2 regions of the Rhizobium sp. RAF36 genome follow, and region 2 is predicted to be linked to the other one. Evidence: riboswitches for the same ligand, from Rfam matches in the RefSeq annotation. Region 2 holds a riboswitch; the other holds the start of a gene.
What was found. A riboswitch is a leader RNA that binds a small molecule or an ion and turns the genes downstream of it on or off. The one in region 2 is predicted to bind cobalamin.
Positions count from the first base shown of each region.

Region 1 (8,608 bases), on a different contig from region 2:
CCGGCTTCACTTCCTCCCATTTGCGGGTCTTCAAGCCGCAATCCGGATTGATCCAGAGCTGCGAATCGCCAAGCCGCTCGCGCGCCAGAAGAAGCAGACCGGTCATATCGGCAATATCGGGAACGCGTGGCGAGTGGATGTCGTAGACACCCGGGCCGATTTCGTTCGGATAGTCGAAACCGCGGAATGCCTCCAGCAGCTCCATCTTCGAGCGCGACGTCTCGATCGAGATCACATCCGCATCCATCGCGGCGATCGCATCGATGATGTCGTTGAACTCCGAGTAGCACATATGCGTGTGGATCTGCGTCGCGTTGCTGACACCGGTCGAGCACAGGCGGAAGCTTTCGACGGCCCAGTCGAGATAGGTCTTCCATTGCGAGCGCCGCAGCGGCAGGCCTTCCCGGAGTGCTGCCTCGTCGATCTGGATCATTCTGGCGCCGGCCTTTTCGAGATCACCGACCTCGTCGCGAATCGCCAGCGCGATCTGCCGGCATGCTTCGCTTCGGGCGATATCATCACGCACGAAGGACCAGTTGAGGATCGTCACCGGTCCAGTCAGCATGCCCTTCACCGGCCGGTCTGTCAGAGACTGGGCATATTGCCACCAGCTTGTCGTCATCGGCTTCGGCCGCGCGATATCGCCGAAGATAATAGGCGGGCGGACATAGCGCGACCCATAGCTCTGTACCCAGGCATGCTGCGTGAAGGCAAAGCCTGACAGCTGCTCGCCAAAATACTGCACCATGTCATTGCGCTCGAACTCGCCATGAACGAGCACATCGAGGCCGATTTCCTCCTGCCAGCGGATGGCTGCTTCGGTTTCCTTGCGCAGGAAAGCCTCATAGTCCGCATTGCTGAGCGTCCCCTTCGTGTGTGCCGAACGGGCCTTGCGGACTTCAGGCGTCTGCGGAAAGGACCCGATCGTCGTCGTCGGGAACAGCGGCAAGCGCATATCCGTCTGCTGGATCGCCTTGCGCTCGGCGAAACCGGCCTTGCGGCGCTTCATGGTCTCGTCGATCGCTGCAATCCGCTGCCTGACCGCGGGATCATTGACCTTCGGCGATGCCGCGCGGGCGGCCGCGGCCCTCGAAGAGCTGCCGATGGCATCCGTCACGCAATCGCGCCCCTGCGAAAGTGCCTGGCCGAGGACCGCCAGCTCATCCAGCTTCTGCGTGGCAGAAGCCAGCCATCCCCTGACCTCGGCATCAATAGCGGTTTCGAGAGCAAGATCGATCGGCACATGCAGAAGCGAGCAAGATGGCGCGATTTCGATTGGACGCGTTTTGGAAAGCGCCTCGACCCGATCCAGCAGTTTCTCAAGATCAGCGCGCCAGATGTTGCGGCCATCGATGACGCCGAGAGACAATACCCGGTCATCAGGCACCGCCGATACGACCGCATCAAGCTGCTCGGGCGCGCGCACCAGATCGACGTGCAGACCGGCAACCGGCAGCGCCGCTGCTGTCTTGAGATTGTCGCCCAATGCGCCGAAATAGCTGGCGATCATGATCTTCAGGTTCGGCACCAGCTGGTGAAGCGCGCTGTAGGCCGTGGTCAGCGCGTTCCGCTCAGCGTCTGTGAGATCGAGCACCAGGGCTGGCTCGTCGATCTGCACCCAATCGGCGCCCGCAGTGCTGAGCTCCGCGAGGATGGCCGCATAGACAGGGAGCAACCGGTCGAGCAGTTCTATCGGATCAAAGCCTGCCTGCGTCGCCTTGCCGAGCTTCAGGAAGGTCACCGGGCCGAAAATGACCGGGCGCGTGTGGATACCGAGCGCCTTCGCCTCGCGGAACATCTGCAGCGGCTTGTTTTCGGTCAGCGCGAAGCGCTGGTCGCGGGTGAATTCCGGCACCATGTAGTGGTAGTTGGTATCGAACCACTTGGTCATTTCGAGCGCCGGAACGCCCTCATGATGATGCGCATGGCCGCAATCGCTGTGCTCAGCGCCCACTGAGCCGCGCGCCATGGCGAAATAGATGTCGAGATCGACGGGGCCGCCCTTCCAGCCATATTCGGCCGGTACGGCGCCGACCATCACCGCCGTGTCGAGCACATGGTCGTAGAGGGAAAAGTCGTTGGACGGGATGATATCGATCCCCTTGGCCTTCTGCAGGGTCCAATGTTCGGCCCGCAATGTCTTGGCGACGTCGAGAAGTGCTGTCCTATCGGCCTTTCCGGCCCAATAGCTTTCCAGCGCGAACTTCAGTTCGCGGTGCTTTCCGATACGCGGGAATCCGAGATTTGCAGTCTTGATGCTCATGTTTCCTTACCCCGAGGGTTATGGGCAAGGCTTGGGATGACGCATCGGCGCGCGGACACAGGCGTGCCGGTCGCAAAAGCGGCACACCGGACACCCCGCCCGTGGACGTTATCGATCGCGGCAGGTCTCCTGGCTTGCGGGTCAACGCTGCCGTCCGTCTTCCCGGGGCGTCTTCCCCAGTGACATGAATGGACGGCCGCTCGCCGCTTACAGTTGCGGGGGCAGCTCCGGCATTTTCACCGGATTCCCTCTTAGCTCCGGACCAAAGGTCCGCAGAACCACGATGACACGAGCATGTCGCATCGCGGATCACACGTCAATAGACATAAAGATATGCTTATGTCTTTGTTTCTTTGGTTGGCTGTGCTCGCCGATTACGACAACAGCATCGAGGATGGCGCGCCGGTCTCCGCGGGAGACTGCAGCTTCTGGGCAGCAAGCACCACTTCGACGCGATTGCGGGCATCGAGCTTCTGCATCAGGATCGTCATGTAGTGCTTGACGGTCTTCTCGCTGATATCGAGCATGCTGGCGATTTCGCGGTTGGTCTTGCCCTGCAGCAGGTAGTTGACGATCTGCTCCTCGCGGGCGCTCAGGCGCTTCTGCATCTGCGCCTTGCGGCGCACCTCGGCCGTCTTCATCGACAGGATCACCTTGGTGGCGAAACCCGGCGTGATGAACGTGCTGCCGTCATGCACGGTCTTGATCGCCTCATACAGATCGCGCGCCGTGCTGCCCTTCAGCACATAGCCGCAGACGCCGAGATTGAGCACCTGGATCGCCGTGTCGATATTGGCGGTGGCGGTGAAGACCACGACCTTCGTGCCTTCGTAGTTCTTCTGGATCAGCTCGAGTGCCGCCAGTGTATCGCCCGGCATACTGAGATCGGTGACAAGAACGTCGGGCCGGTGCTCCTCGACGATCTTCAGCGCGTCGATGGCGTTCTGCCCGCGGGCAGTCACTCGAAGATCTTCCTTCGCCGAGTAAAGATTAACTAGTCCATCCAACAATATTGGATGATCATCAACGAATGCGACAGAGATAGACATGATGACGAATAAACCCCCTCGTCTTCTTTCCGATAGCTCTAAAGTAAACAGAGCCAAACATAAAGACGGATTTTAATGCTTGGTTAACTTCATCGGATTTCTGTCTATTCGATCTCTATGCTTTCAGCCAGTTATCAATTCGGATAGTCCGTCGCCTTATAGGCCAGTTGCGTCGGCCTGCTGCAACTCCAGCACCATCTCCAGCATCATGCCGCCCCCGGGCCGTTTGTTAACAGCAAGCTTACCGCCGAAGCTCTCGATCCTCTGCCGGAGGCCATAGAGCCCCATTCCGCCCTCGCGCGCCGCGAAAGGCACCGTCCCGGAGGGCAAACCGTCATCCCCGACCGAAATCGCGATGACTGGCATGTCGATCCGACATCGGACACGCTGGCCGTTGCCACCAGCGTGGCGGTAGGCGTTGTTGAGCCCTTCCTGAACGAAGCGGTAGATGCAGGTCTTCAGCGCCGGCGGCAGGTCGGCATTGGTGCCGCTGGACACAAAGGCGACCTTGGTCTTGGTCCGCGCCTCATGCTGCCTGATCGCCTCGGCCACCACGTCCTTGGCCCAGAGATGCAGGATCTCAGGCAAGAGCAGCGATTTGGTGACCGTCCGGGCCTCGATCAGCGCTTCACCGAGCGTCTTGCTGGTCTCGTCGAGGAGCCTTGCGCGCTCATCCTTCTTGGTCAGGTCGCGCAACTCGTCGAGCTGCAGGATCGCCAGCGTCATCAGCTGTACCGGGCCGTCATGCAGATCGGCGCCGATGCGGCGGATGAAGGTCTCGTTGAGGTTGGCGAATTCCATGGAGGCCCGGCGCGCCGTATCCCTCAACTCCATCAATTCCTTCGAGGCGGACTCGGCCTCCTCGGCGCGGTGGCTCAGAACCTGCCGCTGATGCTCGATCGTCCGGCTGCCGCGCCTGACGATCAGGAACAGGCCGAGCATGACGACGAAGGAGAACAACGCCACCGTCGTCCAGGTGACCACCCGCAGCCGCGCGAGCTCATCGACAAAACCGCTCGGATCCTCATGGATCTCGGCCACGCCGATGATCCGCCCCGAGGCCTGGTCATGCAGCGGGCTGTAGATTTCGAGATATTCGGTATTGATGTTGCGGAACGTATGCTCGTCGGCATGAAGATCGGCATAGACGGCGACAATTTCGCCTTTCAAGGCGCGCTGCAGGCCCTCGGGGAAACTGAAGCGGTGGCCGATCATCTGTTTGGTCCGGGAATAGGCAACAGTCCCGTCGGGCGCCCATATCTCGATATGCGGGAAACGCGCCTGGAGATCCGCATCGCCGAACAGCGCGTCGAGATGGGCGATGCTGGCGGCCTTAAGGCGCGTCGAGCCGCCCAGTTCCTGCACCTCAGCCTCAGTCAGGCTCTGAACCAGCAAGGCCGTCGTGCCGGCCTTTCCGCTGAGCGCTTTGTCGGCAACCAGCCGCGTCGTCAGATAGCCCGCAGAAACCGTGGCGATCAGAATAACCAAGCTGCTGGCGATCAGGAACTGCGTGGAAAGGGTCCGCTCGGCGCCCCATCGAAGGATACGCGTAAACAGTCGCGGCACTTCCGCGCTTTCATCTACGCCAGCATTTCTGGCGCCTAAGTATTCGTCCGGCAAAACGTCCCCCCAAGGCCGATAGCGCTATCATCCTTGCAATATTACCCAAGGAAATAAAGCACCATTTTTGTACTATAGGCCCGTATGAATTCTATCAGACCAAAGGCCAATTCATCATAGGACCTTACTCCCGGAAGGATAAGGACCGAAGACCTGCTTTTGCCGTGGACGAACATCGAAAACATCGTCCGACCATGCGCCGTTCAAAACCCCGGCAACTTTCCGCAAGATCGCATCATCCCAAGCCAGCCCTGCAAGGCGGGCTTTGAAGACATCAGGGGCAATTCAAACCGCCGGGCTCGCAGCGCGATCCGGCGGACAGGACAAGTTTGCGAAAAACCAGGCGCCAGGACAGCGCGCCGACGGAGGGGAAAATGGTTACGCTTGTAAGACACGATCTCGAGTTCATCCTGAAGCAGATCGCCATCGCCGAACAGCATGCGGCCGGTGGTGACCTTGCCGCGCTCGTCGCCGAAGCCGGCGAAGCAGCCGGCGCGACCGGCACCGGTGCACCGCAGGCGCATCTCCTGCCCTACGGCCTCCGAACCGTCGACGGCAGCTACAACAACCTGCTCGATGGCAAGGAAACCTGGGGCGCCGCCGACCAGCCGTTCACGCCGCTGGTGCAGCCGACCTACCTCAACGAAAATGACGACACACAGATGTTCGGGACACCGCAAAATCCGGTTTACCTGACCAACGGCAACTACACGCCGGGCACACCGAGCGGCAGCCCGATGCTTGCACCCGGCACAGTCGTCGACGCCGATCCGCGCATCATCTCCAACCTGATCGTCGATCAGACCAGCAACAACCCGGCCGCGATCATGGTCTATGATGCCATGCTCGCCGAGGGCAAGACGGCAACGCGCGTACCGATGCAGGACGCCAATGGCGCGCCCGTCGCCCATGCAACCAACGTCGTCGGCCCCGATGGCACCGTTCTCGCCGCCGCGGGCAGTCCCGTCTACGTCTACACGTTCGAGAACGTCTCGCCCGATATCGGCGACTCCGCGCCTTACAACTCGATGTTCACGCTGTTCGGCCAGTTCTTCGACCATGGCCTCGACCTCGTGGCCAAGGGCGGTGCCGGAACGGTCTACATTCCGCTCTCGCCGGATGACCCGCTCTACAACCCCGCAACGCCGCACACCAATTTCATGGTCCTGACCCGCGCCAGCCGCGACGCCGATGGCGAAGTGGCTGCCAACACCACGACTCCCTGGGTCGACCAGAACCAGACCTACACCTCGCATGCATCGCATCAGGTGTTCCTGCGCGAATATGTCATGCATGAGGGCAAGCCTGTCGCGACCGGCCATCTGCTCGACGGCGACCGTGGCCTGCCCACCTGGGCAGACATCAAGGCGCAGGCCCGCGAGATGCTCGGCATCGACCTGACCGATGCCGATGTCACCAACATTCCACTGCTGCGCACCGATCCTTATGGCCGCTTCATCCCCGATGCCAACGGCTTCGCCCAGGTGATCACCGGCATCGGCGCGGACGGGATTCCGAACACCGCCGACGACATCGTTGTCTCAGGCACGCCGGGCGCTCCTGTCAGCACCGCTGGAGCCGTCCGCATCGGCCACGCCTTCCTCGATGACATCGCCCATGCTGCAGTACCGGTCATCGCCGGTGGCGTCCTGCAGGCCGACGGTGACGACGCCGTAGGCTATTCCGGCGGCTTCAACAGCCGCGGTCAGCAGACTGCCTACGATGACGAGTTGCTCGACGCCCACTACATCACCGGCGACGGCCGCGGCAACGAGAATATCGGCCTGACGTCGATCCATCACATCTTCCACTCGGAGCACAACGGCGTCGTCGAGCAGACCAAGCAGGTCGTTCTCGACAGCGCCGACTTGGTCTTTATCAACCAGTGGCTGCTTGAGCCGATTACCACGCTGCCGACAACCGAGGCAGAACTTGAGGGACTCGTCTGGAACGGCGAGCGTCTGTTCCAGGCAGGCCGCTTCACCACCGAAATGCAGTATCAGCACCTCGTCTTCGAGGAATTTGGCCGCAAGATGCAGCCGGATATCGATGCCTTCGTCTTCGAGCCGTCGACCGACATCAATCCGGCGATCTTCGCCGAGTTCGCCCACGCGGTTTACCGCTTCGGCCACTCGATGCTGAACCAGGATATCGACCGCCTCGTGGAAAATGCGGATGGTACTTTCAGCTTCGATAACATCACGCTCTTCGACGGCTTCCTGAACCCGCTGGAACTCGGCGCCGTCGATGCCAATGGCAACGTGCTCGTCAATCACGATCAGGCAGCCGGTGCCATCATCCGCGGCATGTCCCGACAGGGCGGCAACGAGATCGACGAATTCGTCACCGACGTCCTGCGCAACCAGCTGGTCGGTATCCCGCTCGATCTTGCCGCCCTCAACATCGCCCGCGGCCGCGACGTCGGCCTGCCGACGCTGAACGACGCACGTGCGCAGTTCTACCAAGCAGCCGGTCAGGACACCCAGCTGAAGCCCTATGTCAGCTGGACCGATTTCGCGCTGAACCTGCAGAACACCGCGTCGATCGTCAACTTCATCGCTGCCTACGGCACGCACTCCTCGATCACCAGTGCAACGACGCTCGACGCCAAGCGCGCCGCCGCCGCGTCGATCGTGCTCGGCACGGCAGGCGCACCTGCCGACCGTCTGGAATTCCTGAATTCGACCGGCGCCTGGGCGACGGCTGAGACGGGTCTCAACGACATCGATCTGTGGATCGGCGGCCTTGCCGAGAAGAAGATGGATTTCGGCGGCATGCTCGGCTCCACCTTCTCCTTCGTCTTCGAACTGCAGATGGAAAACCTGCAGGAATCGGACCGCTTCTACTATCTCTCCCGCGTCCAGGGCCTGAACCTTCTCAACGAGCTGGAAAACAACTCGCTGAGCAAGATCATCATGCGCAATACCGATCTGGGCGAAGGTTCGACGGCGCTGTCGGGCGACATCTTCTCGACGCCTGACCATACGCTTGAGATGGACATCTCGAAGCAGGTCGGCGCCGATCCGATCTTCACCGACCCGATCCTGCAGGCGCTGACTCCGCTGGTCGTGCGCCGCGACCCCGATGGCGACGGCGACCTCGACTACATGGCCTATCACGGCGGCGACCACGTCGTCATGGGCGGCACCGAGGAAGACGATACGATCATTGCCGGCGAAGGCGACGACACGATCTGGGGCTATGGCGGCAACGACACGCTCGAAGCCGGCTACGGCGTCGACCACGTCCATGGTGGAGAGGGTGACGACATCATCACCAATGCCGGCACAGATATCGGCGCCGCCGACTTCCTGCATGGCGAAGGCGGCAACGACGTCATCCACGGCGGTAGCGGCCTGGCGCTGATCTTCGGCAATGACGGCAAGGACTTCATCATCGCGGGCCCCGATGGCAAGCACGTTCTCGGCGGCCTCGGCGACGACTTCATCCGCGGTGGTGACGGCGGCGACTTCCTGATGGGCAACGAGGGCAACGACTGGATCGAGGGCGGCGGCCGTTTCGACACGCTGTCTGGCGAAAACTCCGAGCTGTTCTTCAACTCCTCGATCATCGGCCATGACGTTCTGAACGGCGATGGCAGCGACACCGACTACGACGCCGAATCCGGCGACGACATCATGTTCCAGGGCGACGGCATCCAGCGCAGCAACGGCAT
Region 1 covers NZ_JBFREC010000004.1:264,536-273,143, reverse strand. The annotation lists gene metE (5-methyltetrahydropteroyltriglutamate--homocysteine S-methyltransferase) at 1-2,263, opposite strand, end outside; cobalamin riboswitch at 2,366-2,561, opposite strand; gene AB4Z25_RS16540 (response regulator) at 2,638-3,312, opposite strand; gene AB4Z25_RS16535 (sensor histidine kinase) at 3,469-4,878, opposite strand; gene AB4Z25_RS16530 (peroxidase family protein) at 5,307-8,608, shown strand, end outside.
Region 1: another riboswitch for cobalamin. It lies ahead of metE (5-methyltetrahydropteroyltriglutamate--homocysteine S-methyltransferase); the one in region 2 lies ahead of bluB (5,6-dimethylbenzimidazole synthase).

Region 2 (8,608 bases):
ACGAACACCAGCGCCATGCCGATGGCCGCGACCAGCGCCATGACGTAGTAGCTGGCGAGGCCGAGCCAAGCATACAGATAGCCTGAAGCGAGCGTCATCAGGCCCAGGAACATGCCGTTGTAGAAGAAATAGGCGCCCTGCGCCGAGGATTCCTGCGTCGCCTGTACCGAAGCCACGATCCGCCGCTGCACCCCCGTATGCACGAAGGCATAGGTGCAGGAATGGAAACATTGCAGGAAGAAGAATCCGGCAAAGTCCCAGTGCATCGGGAACAGGATCCAGCGGCAGATGCACATGGCGCAGCCGAAGCGGATCAGCGTCCAGGCATTGAAGCGGCGGCTGAGATGCTTCGAGACGAAGAACACCAGAACCTCGGAGGCCACGCCGGCGCTCCAGAGAATACCGACCTGCGTGCCGGTGAAGCCGAGCTGATGCCAATAGATCGATGCGAAGGCATAGAGCAGCGCGTGGCTGGACTGCTGGATCGCCACGCCCCAGAGCAGCACCAGCAGATGCGGCTGACGCAGCGAGCTGCCTGTTGCCTGCTGCAGATCGACAGGCGTATTGCGCCGCCGCGTCGGGCCGATACGCGGACAGTAGATCGCCATCGCCATGGTCATCGCAAAGCCGAAGATCATGACCGGCAGCACCATATCGCCGCCCCACAGGCCGATCATCTCGCCGCCGATCATCGTCGAGACGATGAAAGCGATCGATCCCCAAACGCGCATCGAACCGTAATCCAGCCCCCAGCGCCGGACGCCTGAAATGACGATCGATTCGACGATCGGCACGTAGGGCGCAAAGGTGGCGCCCTGGACGCTGTAGACGATCAACACCGGCCAGAAGCTCGTCGTCCAGTAAAGCGCGATCGCCGTCAGCAGCGACAGCCCGCCAGACCATAGGAGCACATCGGCGCGCTCCTTCATCCGGTCGGCATACATCGCTACGACAGGTGCCACGAGGACGCGTACGACCATCGGCACGGCAAGGATGACGCCGATCTCGTGATCGGTGAATTTGTGAACAGCAAGCCAGACAGGGAAGAATGGAAGCGCGACACCGTTGACGATCAGCGGGGCGCAGTAAGACAGGGCGCTGAGCAGCCGGAAACGCGGCGGAGCCCCCTCATCGACAGAGGCATTCTGGGCGGGAATCATGGTGGACCTGCAGGAAACTGTGCGCTGCCTAACACATCAACCTAGGGGCGACTATGGCGAGAAATAGCCCATTTGAAACGTTTTAAAAAATAGATAGGGCCGTTGCCCGGAGGCAACGGCTAAATGTCTTGCAATATGGCGGGTTGAAAATCAGGCGGCCTGCGGCGCGCGCTCGGGCTGGTGCGTCAGCTTCAAAGTCACCGGCTCGCTGCTGGCGATCGCATTCCAGGTGATAAGTTCGAAAGTGCCGTCCTCATGCTCGGCAATCGCCGTGCAGCTCTCGACCCAGTCGCCGGTATTGATGTAACGCACACCGTCCATCTCCTCGATGACGGCATGGTGGATATGGCCGCAGATGACGCCGTCGGCGCCACACTTGCGGGCCTCGTCGGCGACGACGCGCTGGAACTCGCCGATGAAGTTGACTGCATGCTTGACCTGCAGCTTGGCCCAGGCCGAGAACGACCAGTAGGGCATGCCCATGCGGCGACGGATGGCGGCCAGAACGATATTGATGCGGATCGCCATGTCATAGGCCCAGTCGCCGAGATAGGCGAGCAGGCGGGCATTGCGGACGACGACGTCGAATTCGTCGCCATGCAGCACCAGATACTTCTTCCCGTCGGCGCCCTCGTGCATCATCCGCTCGGCCACTTCGATGCCGCCGAAATGCATGCCCGGGAAGTCGCGGAGGAATTCGTCGTGATTGCCGGGAATGTAGACAACGCGCGTACCCTTGCGCGCCTGGCGCAGCAGTTTCTGGATGACGTCGTTGCAGACCTGCGGCCAGTACCAGCTGCGCTTCAAGCGCCAGCCATCGACGATATCGCCCACGAGGACGATCGTGTCTGCCTCGTGGTGGCGCAGAAAGTCGATCAGGAAGTCGGCCTTGGCAGCCTTGGAACCGAGATGCACATCGGAAATGAAGAGCGTACGGAAGTGTCGCGTATCCATGTAATCCATCACAGGCATCCTGCCCGTGCCCCATCGTTCATCTGGCCTTCCAAAATCAGACTCGTGTTTCAGGAAGATGACAGCGCGGTTGTTTGACGCATCCTCCGGGCATAAGAGTTTTCCGCTTTCAACCTCAAATTCCCGCTGTCCCGCCGCACCGATTGTTGTATGGAGAAGGCTTCAAACGACATGACTGCGGTATTGGAGAAGGCAATGGATAATCAGGACAAATCCAAGACGGAGAAGAACCTGACAGGTGGAACTCTTGACGAACAGGCGCTGTTCTTCCACCGCTATCCCCGCCCCGGCAAACTCGAAATTCAGGCGACCAAGCCGCTCGGCAACCAGCGCGATCTGGCGCTCGCCTATTCGCCTGGCGTCGCCGCGCCGTGTCTCGCGATCCGCGACGATCCGGAGACGGCCGCCGACTACACCTCGCGCGCCAATCTGGTCGCCGTCATCTCCAACGGAACCGCCGTTCTCGGCCTCGGCAATATCGGCCCTCTCGCCTCCAAGCCGGTGATGGAAGGCAAGGCCGTTCTCTTCAAGAAATTCGCCAATATCGACGTCTTCGATATCGAGGTCGATGCCTCGACCGTCGAGCAAATGGTCTCGACAGTCGCCTCGCTTGAGCCAACCTTCGGCGGCATCAACCTCGAAGACATCAAGGCGCCGGAATGCTTCGAGATCGAACAGCAGCTGCGCGCAAAGATGCGCATTCCCGTCTTCCATGATGACCAGCACGGCACCGCGATCATCGTCGCCGCCGCCATCCTCAACGGCCTGGAACTGGCCGGCAAGTCGATCAGCAACGTCAAGATCGTCACGTCTGGCGCCGGCGCTGCGGCGCTCGCCTGTCTCAATCTGCTCGTCGAACTCGGCGCCAAGCGCGAGAACATCTGGGTCCACGACATCGAAGGCCTCGTCTACGAGGACCGCAACGTGCTGATGGACCAATGGAAAGCCGTCTACGCGCAGAAGAGCGATACCCGCACGCTCGCCGAAAACATCGGCGGCGCCGATGTGTTCCTCGGCCTCTCTGCTGCCGGCGTGCTGAAGCCGGAACTGCTCGAGCAGATGGCCGAAAAGCCGCTGATCATGGCGCTCGCCAACCCGACGCCGGAGATCATGCCGGAACTCGCCCGTGCCGCCCGGCCGGACGCGATGATCTGCACCGGACGCTCGGACTTCCCGAACCAGGTCAACAACGTTCTCTGCTTCCCCTTCATCTTCCGCGGCGCGCTGGATTGCGGCGCCGAGGAGATCAACGAAGCGATGAAAATGGCAGCCGTCCGCGCCATCGCCGGCCTCGCCCGCGAAGAGCCGTCCGATGTCGCCGCCCGCGCCTATTCCGGTGAAACGCCGATCTTCGGACCGAACTATCTGATCCCCTCGCCGTTCGATCCGCGCCTGATCCTGCGCATCGCGCCTGCCGTCGCCAAGGCAGCGGCCGAGAGCGGCGTCGCACGCCGTCCGATCACCGATTTCGACGCCTATCTCGACCAGCTGAACCGCTTCGTCTTCCGCTCCGGCTTCATCATGAAGCCGATCTTCACGGCCGCCAAGGCTGCCGAAAAGAAGCGGGTGATCTTCTCCGAAGGTGAAGACGAACGCGTGCTCCGCGCCGCTCAGGTTCTCATCGAAGAAGGCATTGCCGAACCGATCCTGATCGGCCGTCCGCAGGTCATCGAAACCCGCCTGCAGCGCTATGGCCTGCGCATCCGCCCGCTTTCCGACTTCGCCGTCATCAACCCGGAAGACGATCCGCGCTTCCGCGAATATGTCGATCTCTATCTGTCGCTCGTCGGCCGCCGGGGCGTTATCCCGGAAGCGGCCCGCACGATCGTGCGTACCAACACCACCGTCATCGGGGCGCTGGCGCTGCGCCGCGGCGAAGCAGACGCGCTGATCTGCGGCCTCGAAGGCCGTTACGAGAAGCACCTGCGCGACGTTCGCCAGATCATCGGCAAGCGCAAGGATGTCCGCGATTTTTCAGCGCTCAGCCTGCTGATCTCGCAGCGTGGCGCCACCTTCTTCACCGACACCTACGTGACGTTCAATCCGAGCGCCGAGGAAGTGGCTGAATCAGCCGTTCTGGCTGCCGAGGAAATCAAGCGCTTCGGCATCACGCCGCGCGCCGCCCTCGTCTCGCATTCCAACTTCGGCTCGCGCGAAAGCGAAAGCGCCACGAAGATGCGCGGTGCCCTGCAGCTGATCCGTGATGCCGCCCCTGATCTCGAAGTCGATGGCGAAATGCATGGTGAGAGCGCAATCGCCGACGAAATCCGCAAGCGCGTCATGCCGTCCACCACGCTGCACGGTGAAGCCAACCTGCTGGTCTTCCCGAACCTCGATGCGGCCAACATCACGCTCGGCGTCGTCAAGTCGATGACCGACGGCCTGCATGTCGGCCCCATCCTGCTCGGCACCGCGCTCCCGGCCCATATTCTGGCGCCGTCGGTGACGTCGCGCGGTGTGGTCAATATGGCGGCGCTTGCCGTCGTCGAGGCCCAGCAGCCGGCGTGATTTGCCGTCGATCGGAAAAATGCGTTAGAATTCCTTCGTTAGCTTGTTAACGGAAGGCAGCTAGACAGAACGGATGCGGCAAATGCTCTGCCGCTTCCGGTTTATTATGCTGCGGGATGATACCGTGAAACGCCGAAGCCTGACCCTTGCTCTCTTTCTCGCTGCTGCCGCGCCCGCGGCGGCGCAGACCAGCGCGATCTGCGAAGATCTGCGCGGACGCCTTGCCGACCTGCCGCAGGTGATCGGCAACGGCCCGGAGATCCGCCAATATGCAAGCGCCATAGCCGAACAGAACCTCGAGCTCCGCAAGCTGCGCAACGACCTGCGCAGCAACGGCTGCAGCGTCGACAGCATGGTCGTCATCGGCGGCGAGAACGACCGCTACTGCGGCGATCTGCAGGAATCGGAATCGCGGATGATCGACAACATCCACTACCTCCAGGAGCGCCGCAACCAACTGCGGGAGGCCGGCGGCAGCGACGTCAACGAACGCCGCGAACTGATGGCGGCCCTCGACGATAACGGCTGCAACGACGATCCGGGCTATCAGCCGGACGAGCGCGCCTATGTCCCGGCGCCAAGTACCGAAGAACAGGCGATGCGCGGCGATACCTTCATTCCGCTCGGCAACGGCGAGGAAGGCAACACCCAATATGGCGTGCCCCGCGGCGAGATGATGTCGCATGTCAGCACCATGTGCGTGCGAAGCTGCGACGGCGGCTTCTTCCCGATCAGCACCAATGCGACCTCGATCGATTTCAGCCGCGACGCCTCCACTTGCTCGAAAATGTGCCCCGGCATCGAGACGGAGCTGTTCTATCAGGACGTCTCCAACACCGACGCGGCCAACATGATCTCGGCCGCGACCGGCGCGCGCTACAGCGCCATGCCGAACGCCTTCGCCTACAAGAACCGGGCGCCCGGTGAGAAATCCTCCTGCAGCTGCAATCTGACCGCCTATTACGAGCAGATGCGCAAGAACCAGACGGTCAGCGCGCCGCCGCCAAAGGGCTCGATCACGACGATCACGACCAAGCCGCCGGCAACTGCAGCCCCCACACCGGCTGCGCCGCAGGCACAGGTACCGGACCGCCCCTACGACCCCGGCAACAGCAAGGTACGCCAGATCGGCCCGCAATTTCTCGCGGGCGACCAGGGCAGTATCGACCTGAAGAACCCGGCGACATCTGGGCCGCAGCCGCAGCAGCAACAACAGAATTAGCGGCGGCCCCAGCCATCGCGGAAGATCAAATCGTCGAGCGAAAGCCGCTGCCGCCAGCCTTTAACGGCCAGCTCGGGCTCGCTATAGAGCGTATCGACATAGCCGACGCATAGCCAGGCGACGATCTCGATATGCGCGGGCACGCCGAGAATGTCCTTGAGCTCGCTCTCATGGAAAATGCTGACCCAGCCGACGCCAATGCCTTCGGCCCGTGCCGCGAGCCAGAGGTTCTGCACCGCACAGACGGTTGAATAGCTATCCATCCGCGGATTATGCGTGCGCCCCAGCACGACGTCACCGCTGCGTGACGGATCGCAGGTGATGCAGATGCCGAGCGGCGCCTTGAGGATACCCTCGAGCTTCAGCGACCGGTATGTCGCCTGCCGCTCACCATCGAACATCCCGGCCGCCTCGCGGTTCGCCCTGTCGAAGGCGTTCCACACGCGCTGACGCACACCTGCATCTTCGACAACGATAAAATTCCAGGGCTGCATGAAGCCAACCGAGGGCGCGTGGTGCGCGGCTCCGAGTAGCCGCATCAGCACGTCGGATGGTACAGGATCAGGCAGAAACTGGTCGCGCACATCGCGCCTGGTCATGATCGCCCGGTAGACGGCGTCGCGCTCGTCAGCGGAAAAGGCGGACGCGCCTTCAAGCGCATCCTTGTTCATGGGCCGCATCGTCAAATCCCCAACAACGCAACCGCCCCGCCGTCCGCGCGGGATCAGTCTATGATGCCAGGCCGGTCTTCTGACTTGGCGTCATCCGCCCACCGCAGCCTTCCCGGTGTCAACCAGTGGCATGATGCGGCAGGCGTCGGCCTTACAGCGTTGGGCACGTTCCGGGCTTGCACCGGATTCCCGATTCTCCCGCGGCAAGCGGGCACCTGACCCATGCCTCTTGCCCGCTTTTACGAGAAGCTTCAAGTAGCCGGGAAATACCGGACATAGGCAAACTCGTCACCATCAGGTGACCAGCAGGGAACATTGATCGTGCCCTGCCCGCCGAACAGCTCGAAGAGCGTCGTCAGATTGCCGCCGTCCATATCCATCAATCGCAGGCGCACATGCAGGTCGCGCGGATGATCGAAGACGTCAGGATCGTAGGAAAGCAGCAGCACCTTGTCGTTGGTAGGCGCCGGATGGGCAAACCAGTTGCCGTAATTGTCGTGCGTGACCTGCTCCAAACCGGTCCCATCGGGATGAATGCGCCAGATCTGCATCAGCCCGGTGCGGCTGGAATTGAAATAGATCCACTGCCCGTCGAAGGAATAGTCAGGCCCGTCATTGCGCCCCTCGCCATGCGTCAGCCGCCGCTCGGCGCCGCCATCGACGGAAATCGTGTAGATATCGAAGAGATCGCCGCGAATGCCGCAATAGGCGAGTTCCTTTCCGTCAGGCGACCAGCCATGCCAGTAGGACGGCAGGTTTTCGGTGATCTGTTTCGGCGCGCCGCCTTCCGACGGCAGGGTATAGATGCAGGATTTGCCATGCTCGGTCTTGTCGGAGATCACATACTGCCTTCCGTCGGGCGAAATGCCGTGATCGTTGTTGCAGGCCGTGGCAAAGCCGGTATCGACCTGCTGCAGACCGCCCTCACCGTCCGGTGACAAGCGATAGAGAAGGCCATCACCGTTCAGCAGTAGGTAGCGGCCATCGGGCGAAAAATTCGGCGCCTCGATCAGCTGCTCCGTCTGGAACACGACCCGGCTCCGACCGGTGCGGATATTGTAGATCTCGACCGAACTGCGCATGCATGCCTCCCGCATTTGCTGCGGCCCGGCGCTTAGCCGTTCCGCTTCATTCTGATTTGCATGCGGTTTGTGCCATGCATCTGCGTTTCGATAAAGGCGCATCGCTTCAAAAGCGAGCTGAGGTTCAAGGACACGAAATCCTCAGTTCAGAAGATGCCAACTCACTAGGAAAGGATGAATTCCAGATGCGACAGCGCCGACCGTAGCCAATGTAGCGAGAACAATCTGATATGTTTCGAGCTTCAACCGGCGCTCAAGAACGACCGTCTCGCCCCGCCAATAAAGCCGGTTTGCTTCGTCCAATTGAAAACCATCGAGCTCATCCAAGGCAATTGTGCGCAATGCCATGCTCGTCCCCTCTCAATCTAGACAAACTGCAAATGATAATACCCCTACCGATCCCTAAAACGGTTGGTGATCGGATAGCGGCGGTCGCGGCCGAAATTCTTCTTGGTGATCTTCACGCCTGGCGCCGACTGGCGGCGCTTGTATTCGGCGAGATAGAGCAGATGCTCGATCCGGTGCACCGTCGCGACATCGTGGCCGCGCGCGACGATCTCATCGACGCCCATTTCCTTCTCGACGAGGCATTCGAGAATGTCGTCGAGAACCGGATAAGGCGGCAGCGAATCCTGGTCGGTCTGATCAGGCCGCAGTTCGGCAGAGGGCGCCTTGTCGATGATGTTTTGTGGGATCACCACGCCTGATGGGCCAAGCGCATCCGGCGGCACATGCGCATTGCGCCAGCGCGAGATCGCATAGACCTGCATCTTGTAGAGGTCCTTGATCGGATTGAAGCCGCCGTTCATATCACCGTAGAGCGTCGCATAGCCGACCGACATTTCCGACTTGTTGCCGGTGGTGACGACCATCGAGCCGAACTTGTTGGAGATCGCCATCAGGATCGTGCCGCGGGCGCGGCTCTGCAGGTTTTCTTCGGTGATGCCGCTATCGGTGCCTTCGAAGAGATCGGAGAGCGCCGAGGTAAAGCCG
Region 2 covers NZ_JBFREC010000001.1:665,804-674,411, reverse strand. The annotation lists gene AB4Z25_RS03350 (MFS transporter) at 1-1,160, opposite strand, end outside; gene AB4Z25_RS03345 (UDP-2,3-diacylglucosamine diphosphatase) at 1,311-2,114, opposite strand; gene AB4Z25_RS03340 (NADP-dependent malic enzyme) at 2,328-4,640, shown strand; gene AB4Z25_RS03335 (DUF2865 domain-containing protein) at 4,765-5,862, shown strand; gene bluB (5,6-dimethylbenzimidazole synthase) at 5,859-6,542, opposite strand; cobalamin riboswitch at 6,586-6,766, opposite strand; gene AB4Z25_RS03325 (TolB family protein) at 6,785-7,615, opposite strand; gene AB4Z25_RS03320 (hypothetical protein) at 7,757-7,963, opposite strand; gene AB4Z25_RS03315 (NAD+ synthase) at 8,008-8,608, opposite strand, start outside.